DNA from 4 places in the Hymenobacter oligotrophus genome. Region 3 is predicted to be linked to each of the others. Evidence: riboswitches for the same ligand, from Rfam matches in the RefSeq annotation. Region 3 holds a riboswitch; each other region holds the start of a gene.
The links. A riboswitch is a leader RNA that binds a small molecule or an ion and turns the genes downstream of it on or off. The one in region 3 is predicted to bind S-adenosylmethionine.
Positions count from the first base shown of each region.

Region 1: linked by a shared signal. The riboswitch ahead of D3Y59_RS06255 (amino acid permease) and the one ahead of D3Y59_RS02530 (ATP-grasp domain-containing protein) in region 3 are both predicted to bind S-adenosylmethionine.
Region 2: linked by a shared signal. The riboswitch ahead of D3Y59_RS10640 (O-acetylhomoserine aminocarboxypropyltransferase/cysteine synthase family protein) and the one ahead of D3Y59_RS02530 (ATP-grasp domain-containing protein) in region 3 are both predicted to bind S-adenosylmethionine.
Region 4: linked by a shared signal. The riboswitch ahead of D3Y59_RS15340 (phosphoadenylyl-sulfate reductase) and the one ahead of D3Y59_RS02530 (ATP-grasp domain-containing protein) in region 3 are both predicted to bind S-adenosylmethionine.

Region 1 covers NZ_CP032317.1:1,480,379-1,482,572, reverse strand. Annotated here, with positions in the region: gene D3Y59_RS06260 (EcsC family protein) at 30-752, shown strand; SAM riboswitch class I at 846-938, shown strand; gene D3Y59_RS06255 (amino acid permease) at 1,274-2,194, shown strand, end outside.
Region 2 covers NZ_CP032317.1:2,480,312-2,482,505, forward strand. Annotated here, with positions in the region: gene D3Y59_RS10635 (LysM peptidoglycan-binding domain-containing protein) at 202-510, shown strand; SAM riboswitch class I at 751-861, shown strand; gene D3Y59_RS10640 (O-acetylhomoserine aminocarboxypropyltransferase/cysteine synthase family protein) at 1,238-2,194, shown strand, end outside.
Region 3 covers NZ_CP032317.1:617,500-619,693, forward strand. Annotated here, with positions in the region: gene D3Y59_RS02525 (LLM class flavin-dependent oxidoreductase) at 1-304, opposite strand, end outside; gene D3Y59_RS02530 (ATP-grasp domain-containing protein) at 304-1,287, opposite strand; SAM riboswitch class I at 1,783-1,881, opposite strand; gene D3Y59_RS02535 (zinc dependent phospholipase C family protein) at 2,053-2,194, opposite strand, start outside.
Region 4 covers NZ_CP032317.1:3,565,336-3,567,529, reverse strand. Annotated here, with positions in the region: gene D3Y59_RS15345 (TonB-dependent receptor) at 1-299, opposite strand, end outside; SAM riboswitch class I at 626-738, shown strand; gene D3Y59_RS15340 (phosphoadenylyl-sulfate reductase) at 995-1,792, shown strand; gene cysD (sulfate adenylyltransferase subunit CysD) at 1,924-2,194, shown strand, end outside.

The DNA of each region.
Region 1 (2,194 bases), 860 kb from region 3:
GCGGCTGCGTAATCCAAGCCACTCGCCCCATGACCCCCGACGAACAGCAAGCCTACCAAGAGCTTCGCGCGTGGCAGCAGCGCATGCAGCGGCCGCCCTCGGCCCTCAACCGCTTTGCGCGCCACGTGCAAACCCGCCTGAACGCGTTGCTGCCCGAGCGTGTGCACCAAGCACTCACCACGGCTATCAAGCAAATGGTGCGCGGCGTGCTGTTCGGCTCGATGCACACCACGCGGCAACCCCTGCAACACGCGGCCTTGGCCCAGCGCGAGGCCGCGGTGCGCCAGCGCATCAAGTACTACCGCAACACCGCCGCCGCCGAGGGTGCCGTTACCGGGGCGGGCGGGTTTTTGCTGAGCCTGGCCGATTTTCCGCTGCTGCTCGGCATCAAGCTTAAACTGCTTTTCGACATTGCCGCACTTTACGGCCACGACGTGCGCGACTACACCGAGCGCCTGTTCTTGTTGCACGTGTTTCAGCTAACCTTCAGCAGCCAGCAAACCCGCAACGAGGTGTACCAGCGCTTGGCCAACTGGGAGGCCTACCGCCAAACCCTGCCCGCCGATGTCAACGCCTTCGACTGGCGCACCTTTCAGCAAGAATACCGCGACTACATCGACCTGGCCAAGCTGGCCCAATTGCTGCCCGTGGTGGGGGCAGCCGTGGGCCTGCTCGCCAACTACCGCCTGCTCGAGCAGCTCGGCGACACGGCCATGAGCTGCTACCGCATGCGTCGGCTGCCGGCCTCCTGAGCGGCGCCAAGCACCTAGGCGCACCGGGGCGTTTGCACAATCGGCGGTTTGCAGGCTACCTTTGCCCCATCAATTCTTTGCTCTGAAGGATTGTTTTTATACAGAGGCGTGGAGAGACAGGCTCCCTGAAGCGCCGGCAACCCTCCGGATCATCCGGAACGGTGCCAATTCCTGACCATATAAAAACAAGTAGCTGTGGGCTTTTTCTGCCACTTCCCCGTTTCTGGTCTCCACCGTGCTTCTGCACCTCGCTTGCTAAACCGCGCTGCTTTGGCTGCGCATGGGCTTGGCTGCGCATGTTGCTGTTGTTGTTGAGGCCAGCCGGCGCGGCCAGGCCGAGCTGCCACGCCTAAGCGCCAGTGCAGCTACCTAGGGCTTGCTTGACGCCGCGCCCACCCGTTGCGGTAACCATTTTCCTATTTGCCGGTCGGCTGCCCGCCCAGCTGCATTAAGCAAGGGCAGGAGCAGCGCCACGGCGCATTTTCGTTCGCACGTGCAGCAGCGCGTGCACCAACCATTGTATGCTTAAAAAATCATTGGAGCTGCTGCGGCAAGAAGCCGCAGAGAGCGGCACGCACACGCTTAAGCGCAGCCTAGGTCCGTTCAACCTCATTGCCATTGGGGTAGGGGTAATTATTGGGGCGGGCTTGTTCTCGCTCACGGGCATTGCTGCCGCCAACCACACCGGCCCGGCCATCACGTTGTCGTTTGTAATTGCTGCCATCGGGTGTGCCTTTTCGGCCTTGTGCTACGCCGAGTTTGCCTCCATGGTGCCGGTGGCCGGCTCGGCCTACACCTACTCCTACGCCACCATGGGCGAGCTATTTGCCTGGATTATCGGCTGGGATTTGGTGCTGGAGTACTCCGTGGGCGCCGCTACCGTGGCCATTAGCTGGTCGAACTACCTGGGCAAGTTCCTCAGCAAGTACGGCCTCCACGTGCCGCCGCAGCTCATGATGTCGCCGTGGGAAACGGCTACCCTGGCCGATGGCAGCACCGTGAGCGGCTTGGTTAACCTACCCGCCGTGCTCATTGTGCTGGCCATTACGGCCATTATTGCGCGCGGCACGCAGGGCTCGGCGTGGTTTAATGCCATTGTGGTGGCCCTTAAGGTGTCGGTGGTGCTGGTGTTCATTGCTCTGGGTTGGCAGTACATCGACCCGGCCAACTACCACCCGTACATTCCGGCCAACACGGGCACCTTCGGCGAGTTTGGCTGGAGCGGCATTTTGCGCGGGGCGGGCGTGGTTTTCTTCGTGTTCATCGGCTTCGATATTGTGGCTACCATGGCGCAAGAAGCCAAGAACCCGCAGCGCAACATGCCCATCGGCATCATTGGCTCGCTGCTGGTGTGCACGGTGCTGTTCGTGCTGTTCGGCTACGTTATGACGGGCCTCGCCAACTTCACCGTGTTTAAGAACAGCGCCGCGCCGGTGGCCATT
Region 2 (2,194 bases), 1.9 Mb from region 3:
TGGAATGAAATAGAACAGAAGAGTTCGGCGGGTGCCGCGCGGCCGAGTTGGCAAGCGCTGCGCCGTTACTTACGCGCCTTGCTGCAAAGGGTTAAGCGCGCAACTATCTGCGGCAGGGTGCGTACACCCAAGCCGAGCCAATGGGCGCTTACTTAAGCCCCAACGCTCTGTTCCGCACCTACTTACCTAGACCTCACAACCATGGGACTGTTCGATTTCCTCAGCGATAAGGGCGAGAAAAAGCCCGTACAACCTACGCAACCCCAAAAGCCAGCTGGCGGCGCGGCCGATTTCTTTGGCAATCCGCAACAAGCTCAGCAAGCACAACCTGCCGCCGCGCAAGGCGAAAGCTATACCGTAGTAAGCGGCGATTCGCTCTCGAAAATTGCCAAAAAGCATTACGGCGACGCCTCCAAGTGGCACCAGATTTACGACGCCAATAAGTCGACGATTGGCTCCAACCCCGACCACATCGAGGTGGGCCAGGTGCTGAAGCTGCCCAAATTGTAAGCCCAGCTTACTCCCAGAACTGCAACGCCTAGGTCCGACCCCTAGGCGTTTTTTTATGACTACTTGGCCCGCTATCAGACAAAGCAAATTGCTGATTGCAAATGAATTACACATCAGCATTCAGTTATTAGACTTACAGTTTTCATCACTCTGAAAAAACTTTTTGCCGGATTTGCGTTTTAGGCAACCGGTACTACCTTTGTGCCAGCCCGGCTTACGGCCCGGCGTTTTTTGAAGCATGGTTTATTCCGAAGCGGCGAGAGAACAGGCTCGATGACCCGCTGGCAACCACCGGCAACGCACAAGCCGGCAGGTGCCAAGTCCTGCCCCCACCGAGGGGACAAATAAATAGCGTGCTATGGATACCTACCCGCACCCCTACCACACTCTTTCGCAGTTCCGCGCTACCGCGGCGCCCGCTACAGCTATGCTTGTAGCCGTTCGCCCCGCCCCCGCGACCATGATGCAGCCGCAAGCTATGCGTGCTGCCGCAGCGGTGTGTTGTTGCTGTTGTTGGTAGTTAGCCCCGCGGGCGCTTAAAGCCCGCCCCTACCCCTCCCACTCTACATTTTGGCCGCCCCTGCTCGGCGGCACGTGGCTTCGTCGCACCCTAGGTTTTCACTGGGCTTGCGGCTAGCCACCACTTCGGCGCACGCGGCTTCGGGCTTGGCGTGGCCGGTTTTCCGCATCGATTTCGCAATCCACAACCCCCTTTCTCAGCCTCATCATGTCCCAGCAAAACCTGCACTTCGAGACCCTGCAACTCCACGCCGGCCAGCAACCCGACCCTACCACGGGTGCCCGCGCAGTGCCGCTGTTTCAAACTACATCCTACGTATTCAAGAATGCTGAGCACGGCGCCAACTTGTTTGCGCTAAAGGAGTTTGGCAACATTTATACCCGCCTGATGAACCCCACCACCGACGTGTTCGAGCAGCGGGTGGCGGCGCTCGAAGGCGGTGTGGCGGCACTGGCTACCTCGTCGGGGCAGGCGGCGCAGTTTATTGCCCTGAACAACATCCTACAGGCCGGCGACAACTTCGTGTCGACCTCCTTCCTGTACGGCGGCACCTATAATCAATTCAAAGTAGCCTTTAAGCGCCTAGGTATCGAGGTGCGCTTTGCCGACGGCGACAACCTCGAGAGCTTTGAGCGCCTGATCGACGAAAACACCAAGGCGCTGTACCTCGAAACCATCGGCAACCCTGGCTTCAACATCCCGGATTTTGAAGCCATTGCGGCCATTGCCAACAAGCATGACCTTCCGCTGATTGTGGATAACACCTTCGGGGCGGGTGGCTACTTGTTCCGCCCGCTCGAGCACGGCGCGCACATTGTGGTGCAGTCGGCCACGAAATGGATTGGCGGGCACGGCACTTCTATCGGGGGCGTGATTGTGGATGGTGGCAAGTACGATTTCGGCAACGGCAAATTTCCGCAGTTTACGGAGCCGAGCGAAGGCTACCACGGCTTAGTGTTCAACGACGTATTCGGCAAGAATGGCCCCTTCGGCAACATTGCCTTTATCATCCGGGCCCGGGTAGAAGGCCTGCGCGACTTCGGTCCGTCGCAGAGCCCGTTCAACTCCTGGCAGCTGCTCATCGGCCTCGAAACGCTGAGCCTGCGCGTGGACCGCACCGTGGAAAACGCCCAAAAAATTGCCGAGTGGCTGGAGGCGCACCCG
Region 3 (2,194 bases):
CGATGTTGGCGGCCTGTTTGGCCAGCAGCGCCGGCGAGTGGAAGGTAGGCCGCACGGCCACCATCAGCTCGAGCGTTTTGGTAACGGCTGCCAGCGCCGCGGCCGTGCTCCAGGCATCGAGCGAAGGCGCTTCTTCGCCTTTGATGTCGTTGAGGTTCAGCTCGGCGATAAGCGAGAGGTCGTAGCCGAGTTCTTCCGAGCGTTGGGCCAGCGTTTTCATGTAGTCCCAATCGGCGCGCATGTTTTCGTCTTCAACATTGCGCAGCCACCCGCCAAATACGGGCATCCAATATCCGTAACGCATTATGCCAGGGCTTTTTCGGTGGCCAGTTTCAGTTCTTGCTCGAGGTAGTCGACAAACAGCGCGTAGGGGTCAAAGCCAACCACGTTCACGGCATCGGCCACGAAGTTTGACAGCGCGTTGATGTCGTAGAACAGCACGTCGCCGGTGCGGTCGTCGACGAGGTACTCGATGCCGCCCACGTCGATTTTGGCCGCGGCTACCAGGCGCTCCACGGCCTCAATAACTTCGGCGGGCGGCGTGGTAGCTTCTACCTGAATGCCTTTCTTGGGGGCTTGGGCAAGGCAGAACTCGCCTTCCGCTGCGGGCTCGTCGGGAATCTGGCAGATTTCGGCTGGGCACAGGTTGAAGCTGGTGCCGGTGGTGTACACCTTCATGGCGTACAGGAACTTGCCGTTCAGCGTCTCGACGCGGGTGATATGGCCGCCGCGCGGCGCTACAAATTCTTGCACCAAGGCGGTTTGGTCGATGCCTAGGTCAATCTGGCCGTTATCAACGGCGGCTTGCAGGCCTTCGGGCGTATCAAAGCGCACGATGCCGGCGCCGCTGCCGCCGATGTTCACCTTAACCACCAACGGGAAGCTCAACTCCTTGGCGGCATCCGGAATGCGCGACACGTGGTTCACCACCCGCGACTTCGGAAACTTCAGCCCCAAACCAGCCAACAAATCGAGCTGCCGGGCTTTGTTGGTTTCGATGCCCGAGGCCACCGTGCCGTTGATGACGCGCACACCTAGGCGCTCCAAGTGCGTGAGGAAGCCTGCCGTGTGGAAGATGCCTTGGCCGTGCCCGCGCAGGTAAGCCGAGGAGCTCATGCGGTTGATTACCAACGCGTACGGGCTTTCCGATTCCGAAGGGTCGAATAGGTGGTGCGCGGCGTCGATTTTCTCGTAGGGTAGCCCGCGGCGGTCGAGCTCGGCGAAGAGCGGCTTAAACCATTCGGGGTGCTCGTAATAAATTCCTATGGGCTTGGGGTATTGTGCCATGTGTAGCAGAAATGAAGAAGATGTGTGTCGGGAGGAAAGGCCGCTGCAACGAGCTGCCGGGCTGGTTATCGGCTGAAACACCTAGGTGGCCTTGCGCGGGGCGCAGCCGTGAGCCGGCAAGCGCCCCGCGTCCGAGCCATGCCGGAGCGGCGCAATGCCCGCGTCGCAAAGCGGTGCATCGGGCAACCAGAAGTAAGAAAGTGTGCTGCTGCGCCCCGCAGGCTATCCAACGAAAAGCCTAGGTATCAAAAGGCTATGCAAACCAACGGCAGCGCGATTAAGGCTGGCTGGGGCAGCATAGCCGCGCACTACGCCCTAGGTGCCAAAGCACCTAGCAGCTAAGCAGCAAGCAAGGGAGTGGGGTATGGAGCCGGCTCAACAACAACACGCCGCAACTGCCAGGCCCAGGCAGCAACACTGCGCCGGGCGCAGGCTGGGGGCGGTGGTAGCAGAACGAAAAGCGGCGGTGCGGGTAGTTGAAGCCACGGCTACTTGTTTTTATATGGTCAGGACTTGGCACCGTTCCCGGGAGTAACCCCGTGGGTGGTTGCCGGCGCTTCAGGGAGCCTGTCTCTCCACGCCTCTGTATAAAAACAATCCTTTGGTCGGAAAGAATTGGTGCTGCAAAGGTATAGCAGCGTTTCCCGAAAACACAAATATTCTTCGCAACGAACCGCCCTGGCCGTTGGGTTTTCGGCAACAAAAAAGCCGCGAAACGGCCAATTGCTCGGTGCGTTTCGCGGCTGAAAAGGCGGCTAAAAAGCCCTAGTTGGCCGGAAATTCGGCGAAGGAGGAAAAGTCGACGAGCTTGCCTTTCTGAATCAGTTTCAGCTCGGTTTGCAGGTTTTTTTGGTTGCTTTTGGTGGTGTATTCGCTGTCGAGCTTCGTGAGGTCGGGCTTGCCGGCG
Region 4 (2,194 bases), 1.2 Mb from region 3:
TCGGTTTCACGCCCGCCTTCGAACCCCGAGGTGGCTGCGCGGCCACTGCCGTAGCCGGCTCCTGCGTACACCGCCAGCATTACCTCGTTGCCGGGCCACGCGTAGTACCCAAGGCCAACCTCGGCACTCCTAAACCGGGTGTCGCGGCCCGAGGCATAACGCAGCCCGCCCGCGGTTAGCGCCAGGTGGTTGGTAGCTGCCCAAGCCCCTTGCACTTCGGTGCCGTTGAGGCCGGTGCTGCCGCGCAGTTCCGCGGCTCCCTTCGCGCCCAGCACTGGCACATTGGCCGAATGCGGCATCAGGGCCGGGGCGCACCCGCCCAAGCCGCTTACCAGCGCTGCCGTAGCAACCGCAAAACAACTTACACGCACCCACATGCGCCCAGGAGCTACGCGCCAGTGCAATGGTTGCAGGCTACCTGAAATAAAACGGCGCCAATCTTTTACCAAGCAGCAAAATACCTGTCACAAACAGCCCAGTATTTGCTATCGACATTTCGTTTTTGAATAACAATTAACGCTGCAAACGATTGCTGCAGTAGCTAGATGATATTAGTTGAAAAGAATAATTTGGAAATACAAAAATTGCTTACCTACCTTTGCTTCATCAATTCTTCCCAGGATTGTTTTTATACAGAGGCGTGGAGAGAAAGGCTCCGTGAAGCGCCGGCAACCACGGGAAAGTCCCGAACGGTGCCAACCGAAAGGTCAGCGTAGCTAATTCCTGACCATATAAAAACAACGCACGCCGTGAACCTCATCATCACACCCCGCGCTACCGCCGCTGCCCCGCAGCAGGGCCTTTTCGGCTCCAACAGCCTGTGCTGTTGTTGCATGCCGATGCGCCGCGCGTGTTGTTGAGGTTTTCGCACCCTCCCTGCCCGCTTGCTGGAACGCCAACACCTAGGCTCCTACCGCCGGAGCATGCCCTAGGTCCGTTTGGCTTGGCCGCTTGAGCTTCGTTCGCCGCCTATTCCTCCAGCACCCCTCTCTTCTTGTCTTATCAGATCTGCTTTGCCTTGGGCAAACAGGTCGTAGCCCTGCTGCGCATGTCGACGTTAATCGATGCTCAGGTGGCGCAAATTCGTCAGCAATTAATTGGTGCTGATGCGTTGGATACGCTGCGCCTAATTGCAACTGAATTTGCTGGCAAAGCCGCTTTTTCTACCTCTTTCGGATTGGAAGATCAGGTAATTACGCACCTAATTTTTGCCCACGATTTACCCATCGAAGTATTTACGCTCGACACGGGCCGGAATTTTCAGGAAACCTATGCTACCTGGAGCAAAACCGTGCTCAAATACGGCAAGCGCATCCGGGCATATTACCCCGAGCACGGGCAGGTAGCTGCCTTGGTAGAGCGCCAAGGCCCGAACGGGTTCTACGAAAGCGTAGACGCCCGCAAGGCCTGCTGCCACGTGCGCAAAGTGGAGCCGCTGAGCCGCGCGCTGGTTGGTAAAGAGGCTTGGGTTACCGGCATTCGGGCTGAGCAATCGGCCAACCGCACCGGCATGCAGGTGGCCGAATACGACGCCAGCTACCAGCTGCTGAAGGTGAACCCGCTGCTCGACTGGACTTGGGAGCAGACCTGGGCCTTCATCCGCGAGTACAGCATTCCGCACAACCCCCTGCACTTGCAAGGCTTTGTGAGCATTGGCTGCGCGCCGTGCACCCGGGCCGTGAAGCCCGGCGAAGACTTCCGGGCCGGCCGCTGGTGGTGGGAAGATCAGTCGGCGAAGGAGTGCGGCCTGCACGCCACTACGCCTCCTGAGCTGTCAACTGTCAGCCATTAGCAATCAGCTTACGACCTAGGTAGCTAATAGCTGAAAACGAACAGCTAAAAGCTGCCGGCCCACCGCATTCCCCGCACTTCCTAATCCTCCAAAATTCGGCTGCACAGGCCGAACAGGCACCGCCTTGCCTTATGCCAACGCTCCCTCGTTTAGACTACCTCGATCGGCTCGAAGCCGAAGCCATCCATATCCTGCGCGAAGTGGCCGGGCAGTTTCAGCGCCCCGCGCTGCTGTTCTCGGGCGGCAAAGACTCCATCGCGCTGGTGCGCCTCGCTGAGAAGGCTTTCCGGCCTGGCAAGTTTCCGTTCCCGCTGGTGCACATTGATACCGGCCACAACTTCCCAGAAGTACTTGCATTTCGCGACGCGCTGGCCGAGCGCCTAGGTGAGCAGCTGATTGTGC